DNA from 3 places in the Agarivorans gilvus genome. Region 3 is predicted to be linked to each of the others. Evidence: predicted binding sites of a transcription regulator. Region 3 holds the regulator's gene; each other region holds the start of a gene.

Region 1 (6,247 bases), 720 kb from region 3:
TATCATCATGGACAAGGTGTTTAAAGCTCGTGAGAGTGACGTCACCTAATTCAACTCTATAATTAGAGTCGTGGAAGTGGGGGCAAGTCTTGCCTCTTGCCATTCATTACTTTTTGTATATCAAACCTAGCAAAGTATCCGAAATAGTGATTCGAGCCTAGGCTCACTTTGGGGCAGTTTTGATTTCATTACGCAACGTGCGTTTCATAAGTTGCGTAATAACAGTGAAAGACGCTTTGAGGCAGAGGTGATTTACGAAACAACTTGTTTCGCAATTGTGCAAGAGGCGGTTGCATAATTGAAGTTTGGCATGCCAGCTATCAGTCAGTCTTATGGCAAAGAAAACCCCAGTTATACATTTGTGAATAAATTCATGTCAGTCGAGTTTGAGCTGATACTCCGTTGGACACTGTTCATTATTACTGCGTCACTTACATAAAAGCGTCGGCGGCGCTACATGTACTCTTATTCGACATATGCATATTTCAGTTTTAACTAAAATTTGAAATGCGGCACGTTTTATAACTTATTGTTATTCTATTATTTTGGTATCCAAACCACACAAAACCGTAGTAGGAGATATCAATGGGCATAAAACCTGGGCCAAAGAGAAAAAATGAAGACGGAACACCCGATAAACGACAGCGTGTCCGTCCAGAAACAAAGAAAAAACACCCAAAACTAAAAGAGCATAACCACGAGAAAGGTGATTAAACTCTATGATAAAGCAGCCTACTTAAGCTGCTTTATCAATAGCTCCCACAGCCTAAGCAAATAATATTTGACGACTGTACTACCTCAATATTCTGAATAAGCCAGCCAACTTGTTTTTCTAGCACACCTTCTTAAAAATGTTCAACCATATGATTATTATGAAAATATCACATGCGCCTTCAACAAAATCGAGCAAAAGATCAGAAAATGAGACTTGTTAGATTGTCTAAGTGCATGGATGCCCACGCATAAGGAAAAGTAGGAAAAATACCAGAGTTGTGAATTGAGGCGTAAGCCTGTTGAAACACGTTTTGGGGCACAAACGTGCTAGTACGCCTTAAGCGACAAACACAGGACAAAATTTCGTCCCGTATCATTACCTTTATTTGCAGCTAATAAGTGGAATATGTCGCCAATCCGTCGTGTATTGAGGCGTGAGCATATCCCTTCGCATATGCCACTTGGGGCTGATACCTTGTGAGCCTAGAAACATTGTGCCACTGCCGTAGCGTTGATTTAATGCATCAACAGCTTTCATTAGTTCTGGTCGGCCCGGCTTTGCCGTAAACATATCCAGTTGTTGATACTGTTCATCAATTAAATCTATAAGGCCCACGCCGACTTTGTAGTATTTGATACCTGGAATAAATAGTTGGGGTATTGCTTGTGAGACCAGCTGACTAATCACAATGGTATCGTTAGTTGCACAAGCGGGCCGCAGCAACTGCTTAAAGCCTCGACTGATACCATCATCAAACGGCGAGTTATGTGCAAATATTAAAATCGCACCGACTACGCTACCTTGCTCTCTTGCTTTTAAACATGCACAGCTCACATGCAGTGAAAATGCTTGCATCAACGAGTGTAGCTCCAGTATTCGTTGGCCAGTGCTTCTCGTTGAGAAAATTTGCTGCTTATTCGCTCGCGCTTCATCCCATGATTTTGCGGATACACCGTTAAGTTCGAGTATCGTTCTCTCCATCTCCACGCTGAAATGCTGCTTAGCAAGCTTCGGTGGCATATTCGCCAACTTGTATCCGGTTGTTATTCCCATGTCTTTGAGACGTATGCTTAACTTTCGGCCCACTCCCCACACATCGGACACACACATTTGAGATAAAATACGGTCTCTTTGTTCATTATGCTCAATCACACAAACCCCATTGAAACCAGGTAAACGTTTAGCAGCATGATTGGCGACCTTACACAGCGTCAGCGTTTTTCCAAACCCCACACAAACGGGTAAACGCACTTCTTTCCAAACAGTTCGACGGATTTGCTTTCCCAGAACCTCAAGCGGGGGCAGAGCCTCACAGGCATTTGATACATCTATGAAGGTTTCATCAATACTGTATACATGTTGTCTTGGAGCAAATGCGCCAATGATTTGCATCATATGCATCGATAAATCTGCATATAGCTCATAGTTTGACGAGCATACAATGACACCTTTTTTTTCGCACAATGATTTAATCTGGAAAAAAGGTTTAAAGCGCTCGATACCAATAGCTTTAGCCAAACGATTTACAGCAACCACACAACCGTCGTTGTTGCTCAGTACTATGATTGGTTTGTTGCGCCAATCAGGGCGAAACACCGCTTCCGCTGAACAATAAAAACTATTGGCATCAACAAGCGCAAACATTAAAGCAGTTTCAGCAAACGAGACGGCCGGTGACAGCGTATAGAGCGGATAACGACGCCTTCTACAGTAAACCTATCACAACTACTGACAGCTACTGGGCCATAGTGTTCATTGGCTGATAGGAGCATACGTCTTGATTTATCGATAATCTTACACACAAACTCGCCGTTGATATTTGCGACAATGACATCACCACTCTCTACATGGACGTGACGGTCAACAATCAATACATCCCCATCGTGTATACCGCTACCCAACATTGAGTCTCCGGACGCTAGACCGATAAATGTGGCTGATGGATGCTCAATAAGTAAGTCATCTAAACTCAGTGGGAGTTGCGAATATTCAGTCGCGGGGGATTCAAAACCTGTAAGGCCAGCACTCGCTAGAATAGGGATTACTTTCATTAAAGTCTTACACTGTATTTATATACAGCAATTATAGATACATTGGGCAAAAAGAGAAACTAGTAATTGCCGTAAAAAAGAGTCACTTGAATCAGTCTCCGCATAGACGTCAGATGATTGGATGATGTCTGTTCGCGTTTTTACTAAGCCTACCTTTCAGGCATGCAATTACTCTTAAGTGAGTAATTATCAACTTACAACCATATTGATAGTTATGTTAGATTTGGACTAAAGCCTAACTAAAGGATTTATAATGAAAGCATGGATAGCAATTCCGTTATTAGCCTCGGGGTACCTGAACGCTTCTGAATTTCGTACACCAAATTGCCCAATTGGCTGCCCAAGTCTTGATATTGAGGGGAATATAGTCATTTTCGAACGGCTATACACACTCTCCCAAAATAAGAAAACGAAGTTTGCTGATTGGGTGGCTTATGAAGTCGATGTGCTTAACTTTGGCACAACAACTAACAGAACGTGGAAAAACAATCCTTTACTTGATGAAAATGAACGACTGGAAAAAGATGACTACAGTGGAGCGTCAAGTAAACTCGATATTGACCGTGGACACCAAGCTCCACTAGCAAGTTTTGTGGGAAGTCGCTACTGGCCTACCCTTAACTATTTATCCAATATTACGCCTCAAGCTAAAGGTTTAAACCAGGGCCCATGGAAAAACCTAGAAGAAGCGGTTAGAGATGCTGTTGGGTTTCGTGAAAACCTATATGTTATTACGGGAACACTTTACCTAAATGAAATGGAAGACTTACCAAAAGCCGATGAAGCTCATGCCATACCATCTGATTACTACAAAATTATATATGATGATAAAGGCAACTCTGCCGCGTTCCTAATGAACCAGCAATCAACCAGGGATACAGACTACTGCACGACAAAGAAAACAATCTCTGAATTAAGGGCTATCGTGCCATATACCATTCCTGAAGGCTTAGCTGACAGCAATGTAATTTTTGCACGACTAGGTTGCTGAATGTAATTCAAATATCTAGGGGGAAACTTGCTCAACCGACCTCCGAATAAGATGCTCTAGCTCATCTTTGGACATTTCCGAGTTAAAGCCTTAACTCTAACTCGTCAGTTTCGGATAAATATTTCTATGGGTTAACGCTTTGCTCAGCCGCCGCCGGAATGGAGCTGCTTTGTGCTAGCGTAGCGTACAGCACAAAGCGAGCGGAGTGTAGGCGCAACAATTTGTTATGCCTTTTCTGCTTCCACTAGTCGAATAGTTTCGTTGATTGACACTTCATTGATGCTATTTAAACAGTCAAATCGCCAGCCACTTACTAAACTGTAGTGTTTAAAGGTATTCCAGAACTTTTGGTAATCTTCATCGTTTGAAAAGTCAACATTATCCTTTTTACTAAAAGGAATTATGTATACATAAACAACGCTACCAAGCCTAAACTCTGAAACAACGTGCGGTATATCGGAGTCATCTATTTTGCGAACGTAGTTGGTAATTTGAGGTACTTTAGAAAACCCACTATGAACAATATTTACAGCGACATTAGGTAAGCATAACTCTTTCTGATCATCGGTTTTCATCCACGTTATAGTTTGCTTAAGATCCGCTACATGCTCTTCATCAATTGTAGACAGTGTAATTTTACACAGCGCCTTGTAAAGTTTTGCTGGAGTGAACCTTTTTGTAGAATCCAAATGAACTTTTATTTCCTTGTCGCTTACCGTCTCTATATTTTGGGATGCGACAATTGGCATATTGTTTACAACTTGCATGTGCCCATTTTTGTATTTTATTTTGGGAGTTCCGCTTTTCCCCTTTACACCAAGGAATACCCGATATATGTCTAAATGTTCGATCAGTGATGGTTCGATATTATTTCCAAAGAATTCATTGCAATCGTCACATTCGTCACCAAGAATTATATTTTTGTTTCCAAGAGCCTCAGGGATCGCATGAGCCACCTTTCTGAAGGTGGCACCTTCATTCAAAGTTTTATTGCAAAACCTACAGCAACGACTTTCTTTTTTTGCATTTCCTATAATTGTTCTTCTGTCATTCCTAGGGAGATTCAAGTTGTACTTTGATGTTAAATCCCCCGAAAATTCATCCAAAACACGCATTTTTGCTTCAAAATTTGACTGTAGTTCTTCTGTATTGCCAAACTCATTTAGAGTAGAAATGTATGTTTCTAGCTTTAACTTTTCCGACGTGTCAGTCGGTATAGACGGAAGCACTAAAAAATATTCATTGGTTGATAGATTTTCTATTTTGCTCTTCAGCCTGTTTAAAATCGGATGAGAGCTTGCATACTTGACGACAAAGTCAGAGACTTTTTGCTTTAAATCTTCTGTCAATTTCTGCTCTGAAGAAACTTTTAAGGTGTTGTCTTTAATATCGCCAAAGCATGCCAACAGCTCTAAATATACAGTACCAGTTTCTTCGTTAGCTGGCTGAAGGTTGATACCAAAGCCATCACCTTCTGTCATAAAGCAAATATTGTAACTTTCCATACTAGATTTCCGTAATCAATTTGCCACCGCACTGTAGGCATAACATCTTAGTATTGATGTCCTGTGCGGTTTGCTGGGAATCAATCGATGTTGGACTTGGCAACTGCCACATCCGGATTATTTGGTATTAATCATGCTATAGGAATTTGCTTTTTTACGGTAGGGGGTTCTTTAACCGATTGAAGACTAATTGCTTGAATTATTTTATGCTTTATCGCCCTACGACTTGCACTGTCCCAGTAATAGTGGACACGCTTAATCATTACTAAAATTTGGTCAACTGGATTGCTTAAATTGGAAAGGCTCTGACATCCGTACCTCCGAATGGGGCATAAGTAATTTATGAAACAAGCTGTTTCACATTTTTGCAAGAACCTCTTGCAAAATTAGGGACGAGAATTTGTCCAACAGGCTGTTGGACATTTGTTGAATCAGACTACTTTCTAATTGTGCAACAGCTTGCTGCACAATTGACGTAGATGGAAATTGTACTGAAAAAGCGATAAAACCGTGGCCAGTTTTACTTGACCACTACATAGGTTATTACAGCCAAATCAGGCCTTACCAATTTTCGCACTCATGTAAGTATCAGAATCGCGTTTAGCTAATCATTAAATCTCGACCGAGTTCATATTAGGCATAGTTAAAATGATGCTTCATAAAAAAATCCAGATAGCATCCTCTTTCTAACGTTCTTTCTTCGATCTGCTTCCACAACACGGGTAAATAGGTCTTAAGAACTTCAGCAGCCGATTGATAGTATTCATCCACACAGTCCCCATCAGCTGCTTTTAGCCAATCAGAAGGAGTTAAAAGGGTCAATCCTTGGTGGTAGTATTCAGGAATAGCTTTACGAATTGATTCTTCAGTGCCGCTGGCGACATAAATTGTAACGCCTTCACCCGTCGCGTAATAATGGCTAACTCCTACATAAAACATATTAACTCCTGACATCCTATTGCTTAATGAAAGTAACTTCACTGAT
Region 2 (6,247 bases), 1.6 Mb from region 3:
CATGCAGATAACCTTCTTTAGTAAGGGCTCGGGCACTATCTTCAAACAAACGCTCCAAGCTAATTGGCTCAAAATGCTGTGGATAATTTTGGGCTAGTGTTGCGATCACTTGTTGGTTTTCTTGCTGATTAAGGGTACAGGTAGAGTAAACGACGACGCCGCCAGGCTTTAAGGCCTGTAGCGCACTTTCTAATAGAGTGGTTTGTAGCGCCGATATCTCCGCCACATGCTGTTCACTCCAGTTATCTAGTGCGTAGGGATCTTTACGTAGGGTACCTTCGCCAGAGCAGGGCGCATCAAGCAAGATGGCATCAAATTGTTCACTCATCCATGGGCCAAATACCTCGGCACTAAAATGAGTGATGGCGGCATTAGTCACTCCGCAGCGGATTAAATTGGCAGCTAAGACCTTCACTCGGCTAGCCGAGTATTCATTGGCAACAATAGCACCTTGTCCTGCTAACACCGCGGCGAGTTGAGTAGTTTTAGAACCCGGTGCGGCGGCCGCATCTAACACTAAGCTGTCTGCTTGTGGCGCAAAACAGTGAAATAGGGCGCTAACCGGTAACATTGAGCTGGCTTCTTGAATGTAAAATAAACCTGCGTTGTGTTCGGCGGTATTGCCCAAGGATATTGACTCATCTTGGCGTTCTAGCCAAAAGCCAGTATCACACCAAGGAATAGGGCTAAGTTGCCAAGCTAATTGTGCAGCAAGGGTTTTGAAATCTTGCACGCTGATTTTTAAGGTATTCACTCGAATACTCTTACGCATGGGCTGTTGGCAGATGGCTTTAAAGCTAGCCAAACTCAAATCACTAGGCAGGTCTTGCTCGATACGTTCAATGAATTTGGCTGGAAAATTAATTGTTTTAGTCAAGGTTACAATGTTTATGGCTCAATCGATGGGCTCCATTGTAGCCATTTTTCCTGGTAAGTGGACTGTAATTCAAATTTATCTTGGTCCTGTGCTGGATTAGCGTAAGGCTTGTCATCAGGGGTGGCAAAGGCAATGCCACCGCTTAATAAGGTTTCTACCGAATCAAGACGAATATCGGCGCCACCCAAGCCGACTTTCACATCCACTCCCGAGGCATTCCAAAAGACGCTGTTTTTGCGGACTAAGTGGCGGTATTCACTGCTGATACTCAAACGCGCCAATATTTGTGAGCCATCGGTAGCAAGCTTGGCATCATCAACTTTTCCGACTTGGAATTGCTTGTACAGTACTGGGCTGCCAATTTTTAAGGAGCCAAAATGGCGACTGCTTAACCAAATGTGTAAGCTATTAGGATCACTTTCTGGCGCTTGTTTAAATAGTTCAAAACTAAGCGTCGGTTTACCTTTACCGGGCAGGGCATTAATAAAATCCCCTTTAACTAATGTGTCGAGGTTTTTCACTGAGCTTAGGCTAATAGTGGCACTTTCTTGCCAGTAACGGCTACCTGTACGAGCAAAATCACGATAGTAAGGGAAATCGAGATCGGCTTTGGCATAAAGTGTTTTTAGATCTTCGCTAAAACGTAGTGAGTCAATTTTTCCTATTTGTTGGTCTTTATACTTGATAGGCATATTGGCATAAATACCTTCGCTATTGTTGGTGCTTAGCTCGATGGCAAGGTGGCGCCTTGTGGCGTCGTGTTTGCTACGGTACAGAGTAGCTACGCTCTCTTTAGCTAATTCATCAAAGTTATCGAAGCTTACCCCGCCCATCACTAGGGCTTTTAACGATTCACTATTGACCGACAAGCCTTCTAAACTGGCTTTCACTTCGATACCAGAGGCATGCCAGAATCGGCTACTGTCGGTAATCAAATGCTTATAACTGCCGTCAATACTCAAGCTAACGTCAATTTGTCCATCGGCTTTTAGCTGATAAGCGCTGACTTCACCCACCGGGACACGGCGATAAAGCACCGGAACTCCCTTGGCGATAGAGCCTAAATACTCGGTATTTAGCGTCAATTTGAGCGGCTTTAAGATTTTTCCTTTGGAGAGCTCCGCTGCCTTTTTGTTTTGATAAAGTTTGAAGTTTTGCTGGTTAGACGGTGTATTGGCACTGCCGGGTAACAGCATTATTGGACTTTGAAGAAAACCCGATAATCCGCCACTTTCTACACTAATACCATTAAGGTCGGCGGCAATTTCTAAGGGGCTTTGTTGGTAGAAACGACTATTTTGGCTAAGTAACTCTCGATACTCAGCATCGATATAAGCCTCAAGCTGAAATTTTCTATCCTGAACCTGTATGGCACTTACTTTGCCAATAGTTAAACCCTTGTAGACAATGGGGCTACCTGTTGTGACACCATTAATTTCATCGCTACTTAAGCTAAACACTCGGCTACCTGCAGGGGCGGGAGGCGCGAGGCTTAAATTAAAACTGTTAGCTAAGGGGCCATCTGCGGAGAATACCTCAATCTGTTTGGCACCAATTAGCGCACTAAGGTTTTTAACACCGCTTAAGCTAATATCGGGTTGCAATAGCAGCAGTTGGCTGTTTTCAGTAAACAGGTCTTCATACTTGGGTTCTATTAGCGCATTGGCTTGAAACTGCTGATGGTCGTCACTGATCTCGATATCATTAATAAAACCTACCACATTACCGCGATAGAGTAGCTTACTGTGTTTAGCTACCAGGCCGTTTTGCTGTTGCATGCGAATGCTAATTGGGGTTCCGCGCTGCGAACTTTTAAGACTCTCGAAGAGGGTAAATTGCTGGCCGGCTTCGGCTTGTTGTGATTGGCTTGGGCTATCAAAACTGACTCCGCCACTAATCACACTGGCGAGGCTTTCACTGTCTATTTGCACGCCATCTAAAGAAATATCGGCTTTAAAGCCACTCACGTTCCAAAAGCGACTATCTTGCTTCACCAAGTCGGCAAACTGCGGTTTGACTAAAATATCAAACTCCACTTGTTGCTGTTGGTTGAGCTGATAGCGCTGAACTTCACCCACCCGAATTTTTTTGAAGTAAACACCAGAACCGATGGTTAGTGAACCTAAGTCGTCGGCCAGTAAACGTAGATTAAGCCCTTTACCGCGAATGATGTTAGGTGGCTCATTTAAAGCCACAAAATGTTCACTGGGCTTGCCCGTGCCTGGATTTAACTCGATATAGTTACCCGATACCAAGGCGTCTAAGCCACTGATTTCGGTGATTGATGCTTTAGGAGTAACCAGCCAGAATTGGCTATCGGCGGTGAGTAGTGTTTCTGCTTCTCTTTTGATTTCTGCGTTAACAACAACACCTTCTAAATTAGGTGCCAGCTCAACCGATTTTACTACGCCAATATCGAGCCCCTGATAAAAAATCTGGGTCTCGCCAGCTGTGATGCCTTTAGCGCTGTCGAATTGAATATCAATGCTAATGCCGGCTTCCGACCAAGCTTTAAATAATAACCAGGCTCCCAGCAATACAGCTAGGGTAGGCAACAGCCATATAGGGGAGATGACTTTTTCTTTTTTTATCTCTGGCGCACTGGCATTATTCAACTTGGGCATCCCATATTAAACGTGTGTCAAAAGACTTAGCGGCAAACAGCGTTAGCATTACTACAGCGCCAAAGGCGGTGGCTCCTGGCCCAGCTTCTACACCGACCAAGTTATTCCGCTCAAACACCGCAATCATAATCGACAGCACGAATAAATCGAGCATCGACCACTTACCAATTATGTCTATGATTCTATAGATAACAATACGTTGGCGGCTATCTAAATTTACATGAAAGTGCAGGCTTAATAATATTACTATTAGTCCCAGTAGTTTCATCACCGGAACCACGATGCTGGCAACAAAAACCACGATAGCAATACTGACCATATCGTCTTTAATCAGACTAATCACTCCCGACATAATGGTTTCGTACTGAGGAGCACCACGGGTAGTGAGAACGGTAATGGCCATGAGGTTCGCCGGGAACAAACCAATACAGGCGGCAATAATAAACGCCCAACAGCGCTGAGTGCTTTGAGGAATGCGACTATGCACTCGCATATGACAGCGCTGACAATGGCTTTGCTGCATGGGTAATACCATGTGGCAGTGGCCACACAGCTTTAAGCCAACTTGTTTAGCGGATGTCGGCATAACGCTCCCAATATTCAGAGGGGTCGAGGCGTTGAATTAAACGGGTAGACAAAAATAAGGTAATACAGATACACCAAAGACCATAGCCAAGGTGGATTTCGGCAAAGTCCACCAGTTTTACCAAAGCCACTATAAAACTGACTAAGTACACTTCTATCATGCTCCAGTGAATCAGGTCTTCTTGGAAGTGCAGGGCAGTGGCAAGCATTGGCGATTTCCAGCCAATGCTTAGAGAAAATGAGGTATAACAAACCAAGCTGAATAATAAAATCGGCGCAATAAAACTGGCTAAAAAAACACAAAACCCCACTAAATAGTAGCCGTGGTCTAGCAGCAGTATTGTCCCCCTTAGAATGTTGGCAGAACTCGGAATATTTAAAAAAGAGAAGCTAAGTAAGGGGTAAGTATTAGCCAGAATCACCATGATCAGACAACATAAGGCCAAAGCGAGTTGGTTAGAAAAGCGAGGTTTGCTGCCGCGACATAAACGGTGCTTACAACGTGGGCACACCAATATCTGCCCAGACTGGCATAGATGGGTTGCTTCGATCAATAAGTCGCAGCTGGGGCAAATGGATAGCTTTGATATATCGGGAGTTTCCATGTTTGTTATATTAGCGAAATCTTGCTGGATATGCTGAATAAATTTGGCATTAGGGTCTGTTGACCTTTCGCGTTAACTTTTACTGCTGAGTGTTTGGCTTTTATACAAGGCAGAGCCTGTGTAGCATAGTTATTCTAAGTAAATAGGCGATAACACCGTAGAAAAGCCAAACACACGCTGCCCGAAGGGGTCATTTAAAAGCCATTTACTCTTTGTTGTAGCCCGTTTATATAGAGTAACTATACATTACTCGCTACGCCTCAATTAAATGGCTTCTAATTTGAACAAATTCTAACTTCGAAAGGTTAATAGACCCTAGTAGTTTAAATGTTAATGATGCATACTAACCTGTATATAAAAACAGTAAACGGAGGCAGCGGTGGCTGTAATTATTAAATATGTCGTCGAACGTAACGGTGTAGAAAAAATGACTTTTAGTTCAAAAAAAGAGGCAGACAATTACGACAAAATGCTGGATGTGGCAGATCAACTCACGTTGATGCTCCATCATGCCGAACCCGAATTGACTGAGCAACAGGCAGAAAACTTAGGTTTTTATTTATCTGCGCAACGTGATGCCCTACAAAAGGTACTAAAAGGGCAGGAGTTTGATGTTTCAATGTTAGAACAGGTCGGTGAATAAGTGGAACAGTTATCAGCAGCCTATCAAACCTTAGGTAAACAATTAGACGCCATTCTTGACCCTAAATTGCCACTGGTTTCCAATTTGGCGAATTTTTCGGCTTTATTGTGGTTAGAAATGGACAACATCAATTGGGTGGGGAGTTACCTTATCAATTCAAACAAAGACCTCTTGTTGTTAGGTCCTTTTCAAGGCAAACCCGCTTGTACCACTATTGCTGTAGGTAAAGGCGTGTGCGGAGAAGCATTTCAACAAGCCACGACCTTAAGGGTGGCCGATGTGCATGCCTTTCCTGGACATATCGCCTGTGATGCGGCTAGTGAGTCTGAAATAGTGGTGCCGTTTTACCGCAATGGACAGCTTTTTGGGGTGATAGACATAGACAGCCCACAAGCTTCTCGCTTCGATGAAAGCGACCAGTTAGGCATCGAGTATTTAGTTAAACTGTTGGAAAATAAACTCGGAGAAGAGCATTTTTAATGGCTTTTCAATATACGCTCACTATAATAGCCGAAATCAGCCCTGTAGCTGTACCAGTAAAGATGTATTAAGAAAGGTCATCATGGAACAAACTAATAAACTGAAAAATAGCAAAGAAGTTATTCAATATTTGGCAACGCAATTCCCTAACTGTTTCTCTACAGAAGGTGAAGCCAAGCCACTTAAAATTGGTATTTTTCAGGACTTAGCCGAACGTCTTAAAGAAGACGAAAAAGTGAGTAATACCGTATTGCGCTCTGCGCTACGTCAATATACGTCTAGCTGGCGTTATCTACATGGCGTTAAAGTTGGCTCTAAGCGCGTTGACTTAGACGGTGTTGAAGGTGCAGAAATCGAGCAAGAGCACGTAGAACACGCTCAAAAAACCTTGAAAGAAAGCAAAGAGAAAGCATTTGCGAATAAAAAGGCACAA
Region 3 (6,247 bases):
CCATGATGTGAATGGCAAACACAAACAAAGCGGTACTGTCTGGGCTGTATTTGGTGGATAGCGGAGCGTAGAAAGTCCAACCGAAGTTAGGGCCGCCACCTTCCATAAACAGTGAGGCCAATAACATGCTAAAGGCAAAGGGGAGGATCCAAAAGCTCCAGTTATTCATGCGTGGTAGCGCCATATCGGGCGCGCCGATCATCATCGGAATTAACCAGTTGGCAAGGCCAGTAAAGGCCGGCATCACCGCACCAAATACCATGATTAAGCCGTGCACGGTGGTCATTTGGTTAAAGAAGTTGGGGTCGACTAACTGTAAACCCGGTTGAAATAGCTCGGCGCGAATGACCATGGCCATTGCACCGCCCACAATAAACATGGTGAAACTAAACCATAAGTACATCGAACCAATGTCTTTATGGTTAGTAGTGAGTACCCAGCGCATTAATCCGCGTGGGGCATGGTGGTGTTCTTCGTGCTCTGCGTGAAGCTCGCTCATCGTGCTCATTCCCTATCTCCCTACTGCGCTGCGTTCTGCACGGCCACCACATCCTTGGCCTGCACTAAATCACCGGTATCATTGCCCCAAGCATTCCGCTCGTAGCTAATCACCGCAGCCAGTTCTTTTAAACCTAACTGCTTGCCAAAGGCCTGCATCGCCGTTCCCGGTACACCATTCACCACCACATCTATGTGTTGGCTCACTGCCCCGGTGGCAATTGGGCTGTCTTTTAAGGCCGGAAATACCCCCGGTAAACCTTCACCGTTAGGCTGGTGACACGCCGCACAAGATTTCAGATACACTTTTTCGCCCAGCTCCATTAGCTCAGCTTGGTCCATGGTCATGGCTACCAGCTCTTGCTCGGCAGCTTGTTTAGCCAGATAGGCCGCCTCTTGCTCGGCCAACCAGCTAGCGTATTCATCCTCAGGCTTGGCAATCACCACAATCGGCATGAAGCCATGGTCCTTACCGCATAACTCGGCACATTGACCGCGGTAAATGCCGGGTTTGTCGATACGCGTCCATGCCTCGTTAATAAAGCCGGGGTTGGCATCTTTTTTCACCGCAAAATCCGGCACCCACCAAGAATGGATCACGTCTTCCGAGGTCATTAAGAAGCGCACCTTTTTACCCACCGGCAATACCAAGGGGTGGTCCACCTCCAGCAAATAGTTGTCGCGTTTTTTTAGCTTGCCCTTCACCTGTTCCATGTCTGAAGCCAAGACACTGTAAAACTCTAAGTCGTGCTCAAAGTACTTGTAATGCCACTTCCACTGGGAGCCGGTGACTTGAATGGTGAGATCGGCATCGGATGGGTCTTCCATCGCTAGCAAGGTTTTAGTAGCGGGTATCGCCATACCAATCAAAATAAGGAAAGGAATAATGGTCCAAATAATTTCGACCTTAGTACTCTCGTGAAACTGGGCTGGCACCGCGCCTTTCGATTTACGATGATGGAAAATCGCCCAAAACATGGCACTAAACACCAAAATGCCAATCACACAGCAAATATAAAAAATCGTCATGTGAAGGTCGTAAACCTGCTCACTAATGGCAGTTACACCCGGGCGTAAATTAAATGACATTTCCTGCGCCAATGCAGGAAACGAACAGCATGCCAGCACTAATAGCTGAATCCCTCGGCTCACAGCGCTCTCCTTTGCAGTAGCCAAAAGCAGTGCTCGTAAACTCAACAAGCCCTGCCAAGTAAGGGGAAGGTCCCCACCAAAGCAATAAGCTGCAACCACTAAATACAACCCACAGTATATAAATTAAGCGTTAAGTTAAGGATTTGTAAATATATTGTTGTTAATTTTGTTGTTTAAGGTGAAAGATGTGATGTTAACGACAAAAGCCCAAATCAAAGGATTTGGGCTTAAAATGGGAGGGAACTATTTGAAAAAAGGACTTACATCCAGTCTGCCGTGCGGATAATGCCCACCGCCAAACCTTCAATATCCATGCTCTGATACTCAAGATCGACCTCAATAGTCGACAGTTCTTCGTTCTCGGGATGCAGATAAACCATTTTACCCTTACGCTCAAAGCGCTTCACGGTAACGTCATCGTCTAAACGCGCTACAACCACTTGCCCGTTTAGAGCGGTATTAGTTTTATGCACAGCCAGTAAGTCACCGTCCATAATGCCAATGTCTTTCATACTCATGCCCTGTACCCGTAGTAGGTAATCGGCATGGGGGTGAAACAGGTTGGCGTCTACCGCGTAGTGCGACTCGACATGTTGCTGGGCTAAAATTGGCTCACCCGCCGCCACCTGACCAATTAAGGGCAGGCCGCTCTCTTCTTCCACTGGGCTAGGCTCTTGATTAGCCCCTTCCGGCAAGTATTGCTCGCTAATACGAATGCCACGAGACGCGCCGGGGATCATCTCAATCGCCCCTTTTTTAGCTAAGGCACGCAAGTGCTCTTCAGCGGCATTAGCCGAGCGAAAGCCCAACTCTTTAGCAATTTCTGCACGAGTTGGCGGCATGCCGGTTTCAGCAATGTTGCGACGAATTAATTCAAAAACTTCTGTCTGGCGAGGTGTTAAGGGCTTCATAGTCTACCTGTAAGTTTATACAGCACACTGTTAGTATATACAGCATAGCGCATGACGCAAGGTTTAATATGAAATCAAGCAGTTGTGTGTAGATTTCAGTTTCATTGAAATGCTTTCCGCTACTTTGAAACTACACTCCATTTCTCGGATGCCCATCACAAATAAGTAGAGATTGGGGTAAAGACGGATACGAAGAGTTTAGCTAACTCGCTTTGAGGCATAAGTTACGTAGTGTAAAAGCACTATTTGGTAACGCCCGCTTAAGTGGTGAGCAACACTACCACGACACTCAATTATTACACCGTAAAAACAAAAGCCAAGCCAAATCAAACCAAAACCGCCGAACGTTGCGAATCCGTCTTAAAGCGTTTGCTAGTATTCAAGCTAGCGACTTATCTTGCCAAAACTCATACTGCACTGCCATTTCATCAATTCTCGTTCCATTGATTTGCTGAAGAGAAAAAAGCATTGCGTAATTAAATTTATCAAGTGAACTACAAACTTGCGGGCTCATGTATGCAATAATTTTATTTTTTTGTACAACATAATGAGTAGATTCATAATTCTTAATTTTTGAGTGATTTTCTATATATTTTAGGCTAGCTCTTACTCCGCTCCACATAGAGTAAAGTTTATGGTGACTTTGGTTAAGTCCCCAAATTAAACTGAGATCCATCTGTGATATATCATCCACATTTTTCTCGTTTAATAGGCTAAGCAAGAATTGACGCAATGTAAGTTCACCTTCAATCTTTTTATCCAGTTCATAATTTAACTGAGTCAAATAATCACTTAACTCTTTTTCTTGCAAACTGACAAGATGTTGCCGATGTTGTAAAACTTGAAGATAAATTTGGACGCACAATACGGTCAAAGTAAGCAGTGCAAGTATCGGAGTATAAACGCCTCCAATATATCCACCTAAGTCAGACCACTCCGAAGGGGATTGCCACAGACCAAACCCAAATTGAAAGGTATATGCAGCCATCGGTAGTACCAAAATTACCGAAACAACAATGATCAACAACTTTTGATTCACTCGATACTCCTTTTGAATACTAACAGTGAATTACCCGGGCTTCTCATTAAACCCCAGCCATTTTTACCTAGGTAAAACTCATTCCAAGTAAAATTAATTAATAATGACAATAACTTACCAGCAAAAATCGAAGTTTCACAGCGCTTATTGACAAAAGACAAAGCGAGAATAGATTTACCGCGCCAGATTTTGGCGCGGTAAATTTAATGGCATCACAACAAAACTCGTAAATTCATCAAGTTATAAAAATAGGCAAGAACGTTTCACACCCTCGACAGTCAAGATTGCGCTTTTCAATCCCTTCATCTTCGCCGAGTAGCGTAAGTGAACAAGGGAGATAAGTTGAAGTCTGTTTGAGCGTAGCGAGTTACTTCAACTTTCGAAGGTGAATAGTGCTAAAGCAATATTGTTTGCCCCCTCGGAAGGGAGAAAGTAACCATTGTGTTGACCGCCAAACTTAGCCACCAGCGGGATCCACATTTTCGCATATTCTTCGAATTCTTTAATCTTTTTAGGATCGATGACATACCTGACATAACAAGTAATCATGAGTATTAATCCTTCTCATAATGTGAGTTTATGGGAGACGCCAAACCGGTAGAACTGGCTAGCGTTTTCTTGATTGCCTTAAGACTTCAGCCACGACTGAAAGGCAGGCTTGAGATCTTTTACGTCTTGATACAGCCATACCATTCGATCGACGAACCAAGTCTTAGTAAACATTAACCAAGCTGTACTCAGAATCATTAAGGCAAAGTCCATTGCATACAGACTATAAAACCAAAACGGTAAACCCACTATCTGTAGCAAGACTATCTTTTTACAGGCTCGCAAATGATGTTCAGGAATAAGACCTTCATTCTTGTAATGCAGGTAGACGCGCTCACCAAAAGTGCCCATCGATGCCCAGTTATTAGTGGTTTTGGGCGCAGCAAATAGCCTTGGATTTAACCACGTCCATAAGCTCACTAGCATTAGTGCCGCCAAAGTCCACCATCCTAATAGCTCTCTTGTGGCCAAGGCGATGGTAAACAAAGGCAAGATTGAAAAGCGGGAATAAACGCTCAAAGGATTCGAATGTCGTTGCCATGAACTTTCATCCATTGACATAAGCCTTTCGGATAGTTTCAAAATATCCATTGTTGCTCCTGAGTATCCACGTTGCATATCCTTATGCCAGTCAAGTTGCGTAATGTCGTTTAGCTACAAACATTCGCCTTGTTGAATAGGGAACCTAGCTAAAATTTAGCGACTGATAACCAAGTCGTATATTAAACGCCTTTTTCCATAAACATTTGCTTGTAAGATTTAGTTTGCAGTGCGTCTTTGCTTAGACCAAATTGCAGCGCTAAGGCTTCTATTTGCGACTTATAAATTGATAACTTCGCTTCGTCGTCCGTCATGATGGCAAATTCGGCAAAATCACCGATACCTTCTAAGGAGTCCACCGTGATATGAAACTCTCCAACAAAGTAAATGCTGCGCGTTTTATGCGCTTTTAGCACCACTTCAAAACCCATGGTTTTTAGCATGCTCTTGGCATTTGAGACATCTTTGATATCGGTGGCTTCACACCGCTCTGGTTCAGGCCCCTTTACAATCCATAACTTGATGCCTGAAGGCTCCATCTTACGAATACAGATACTTATATTATCAGCTTCTAACGAGCGATTGGGCCGATCAAAATACCAATCGCTTTCGCTATTATCTTGAAGCATAACTTCATGAGGGATACCACTTAGTGTATTCAAGAACTGTGCTTTTGAGGGTAAGCGGTATTTAAGCTCTACTTCATATTTTCCTTGGAAGTGGGAGTGATTCATATGCGATACCAACTAAAAAATAAGATACTAACACAGCTAGACTGGTGCAGAACATCACCAGCGCCATTTACCAACAACAAGAAACAAACGCCCCTATACAACCCGTTAATTAAGCACAAAGTAAAAACAAATGGCTCGGCGAGTTTGCTCCCCGTTGCAGATTTGTTAGCTAGCTATTTCCAATACCATTGGAACATCAATTATACCGTTTTGCTGTCTAATGCCGTCGATACGTTGGAAGCCAAAATGTTCATAAACATGCTCAGCATTCACCGCCGAATTAACCGTAAAACGCCCCGGATTCCCATTGGTTAAAGCTTCGGCCTTAACCGCTTCCCACAACCTACGAGACAAGCCTTGGCCCTGATAACTATCGTCAACAAATAGGTGGTACAGATGTGAATAGTCACGAATACCAGCCACCCCAACGATGTCTTCATCAGCAGTGGCTGCAACAATATAAAAGTAATTGCCGGACAAATAAGCGCCTACATTTTCTGCAGACATTGAAGTGAGTAGGATATGACGTGCAGACTCAGCGAAACTCGGACACACGTATTTTTCCGTTAGCGATAAAATCAACTGACTAATTGCCGCAGCATCACTGCTCGTCGCTTTTCTTAAATGAATACTCATCATTAATCCTATTTACTGCCCCAACTGCCCCAACTGCCAAACGCGCTTAAACCTCTGGTCTTTAGGCCACTTTAAAACAATCGCCAGGCTAAAGCAGCCTGCTAATGCAGATTACCGACGTCAGTAGCAAGTAACTGGTACGATTGTTGATAGAGTAAACGCTAGCCTTGTTGATTTTCTTAAGCAGC

Evidence for each region. The regulator LexA, encoded in region 3, represses DNA repair genes until DNA is damaged. The targets are predictions, from matches to a motif close to TACTGTATNNNNATACAGTA.
Region 1: a site for LexA is predicted at 2,777-2,796, ahead of AR383_RS11380 (LexA family protein). Genes of this name have one in related genera too.
Region 2: a site for LexA is predicted at 5,038-5,057, ahead of AR383_RS01610 (YebG family protein). Genes of this name have one in related genera too.

Annotation. Positions count from the first base shown of each region.
Region 1 is NZ_CP013021.1:2,446,014-2,452,260, forward strand. It holds gene AR383_RS11370 (hypothetical protein) at 1-49, shown strand, start outside; gene AR383_RS22455 (hypothetical protein) at 586-714, shown strand; gene AR383_RS11375 (Y-family DNA polymerase) at 1,097-2,359, opposite strand; gene AR383_RS11380 (LexA family protein) at 2,359-2,766, opposite strand; gene AR383_RS11385 (DNA/RNA non-specific endonuclease) at 3,020-3,757, shown strand; gene AR383_RS11390 (HNH endonuclease) at 3,982-5,262, opposite strand; gene AR383_RS11395 (hypothetical protein) at 5,896-6,201, opposite strand.
Region 2 is NZ_CP013021.1:335,076-341,322, forward strand. It holds gene rsmF (16S rRNA (cytosine(1407)-C(5))-methyltransferase RsmF) at 1-877, opposite strand, end outside; gene AR383_RS01595 (MlaD family protein) at 889-3,492, opposite strand; gene AR383_RS01600 (paraquat-inducible protein A) at 3,485-4,087, opposite strand; gene AR383_RS01605 (paraquat-inducible protein A) at 4,071-4,640, opposite strand; gene AR383_RS01610 (YebG family protein) at 5,071-5,334, shown strand; gene AR383_RS01615 (GAF domain-containing protein) at 5,335-5,814, shown strand; gene proQ (RNA chaperone ProQ) at 5,897-6,247, shown strand, end outside.
Region 3 is NZ_CP013021.1:3,166,554-3,172,800, reverse strand. It holds gene ctaD (cytochrome c oxidase subunit I) at 1-508, opposite strand, end outside; gene coxB (cytochrome c oxidase subunit II) at 520-1,587, opposite strand; gene lexA (transcriptional repressor LexA) at 1,911-2,561, opposite strand; gene AR383_RS14910 (hypothetical protein) at 2,941-3,600, opposite strand; partial or broken gene AR383_RS14905 (NIPSNAP family protein) at 3,976-4,149, opposite strand; gene AR383_RS14900 (DUF6653 family protein) at 4,228-4,704, opposite strand; gene cyaB (class IV adenylate cyclase) at 4,872-5,423, opposite strand; gene AR383_RS14890 (GNAT family N-acetyltransferase) at 5,589-6,062, opposite strand.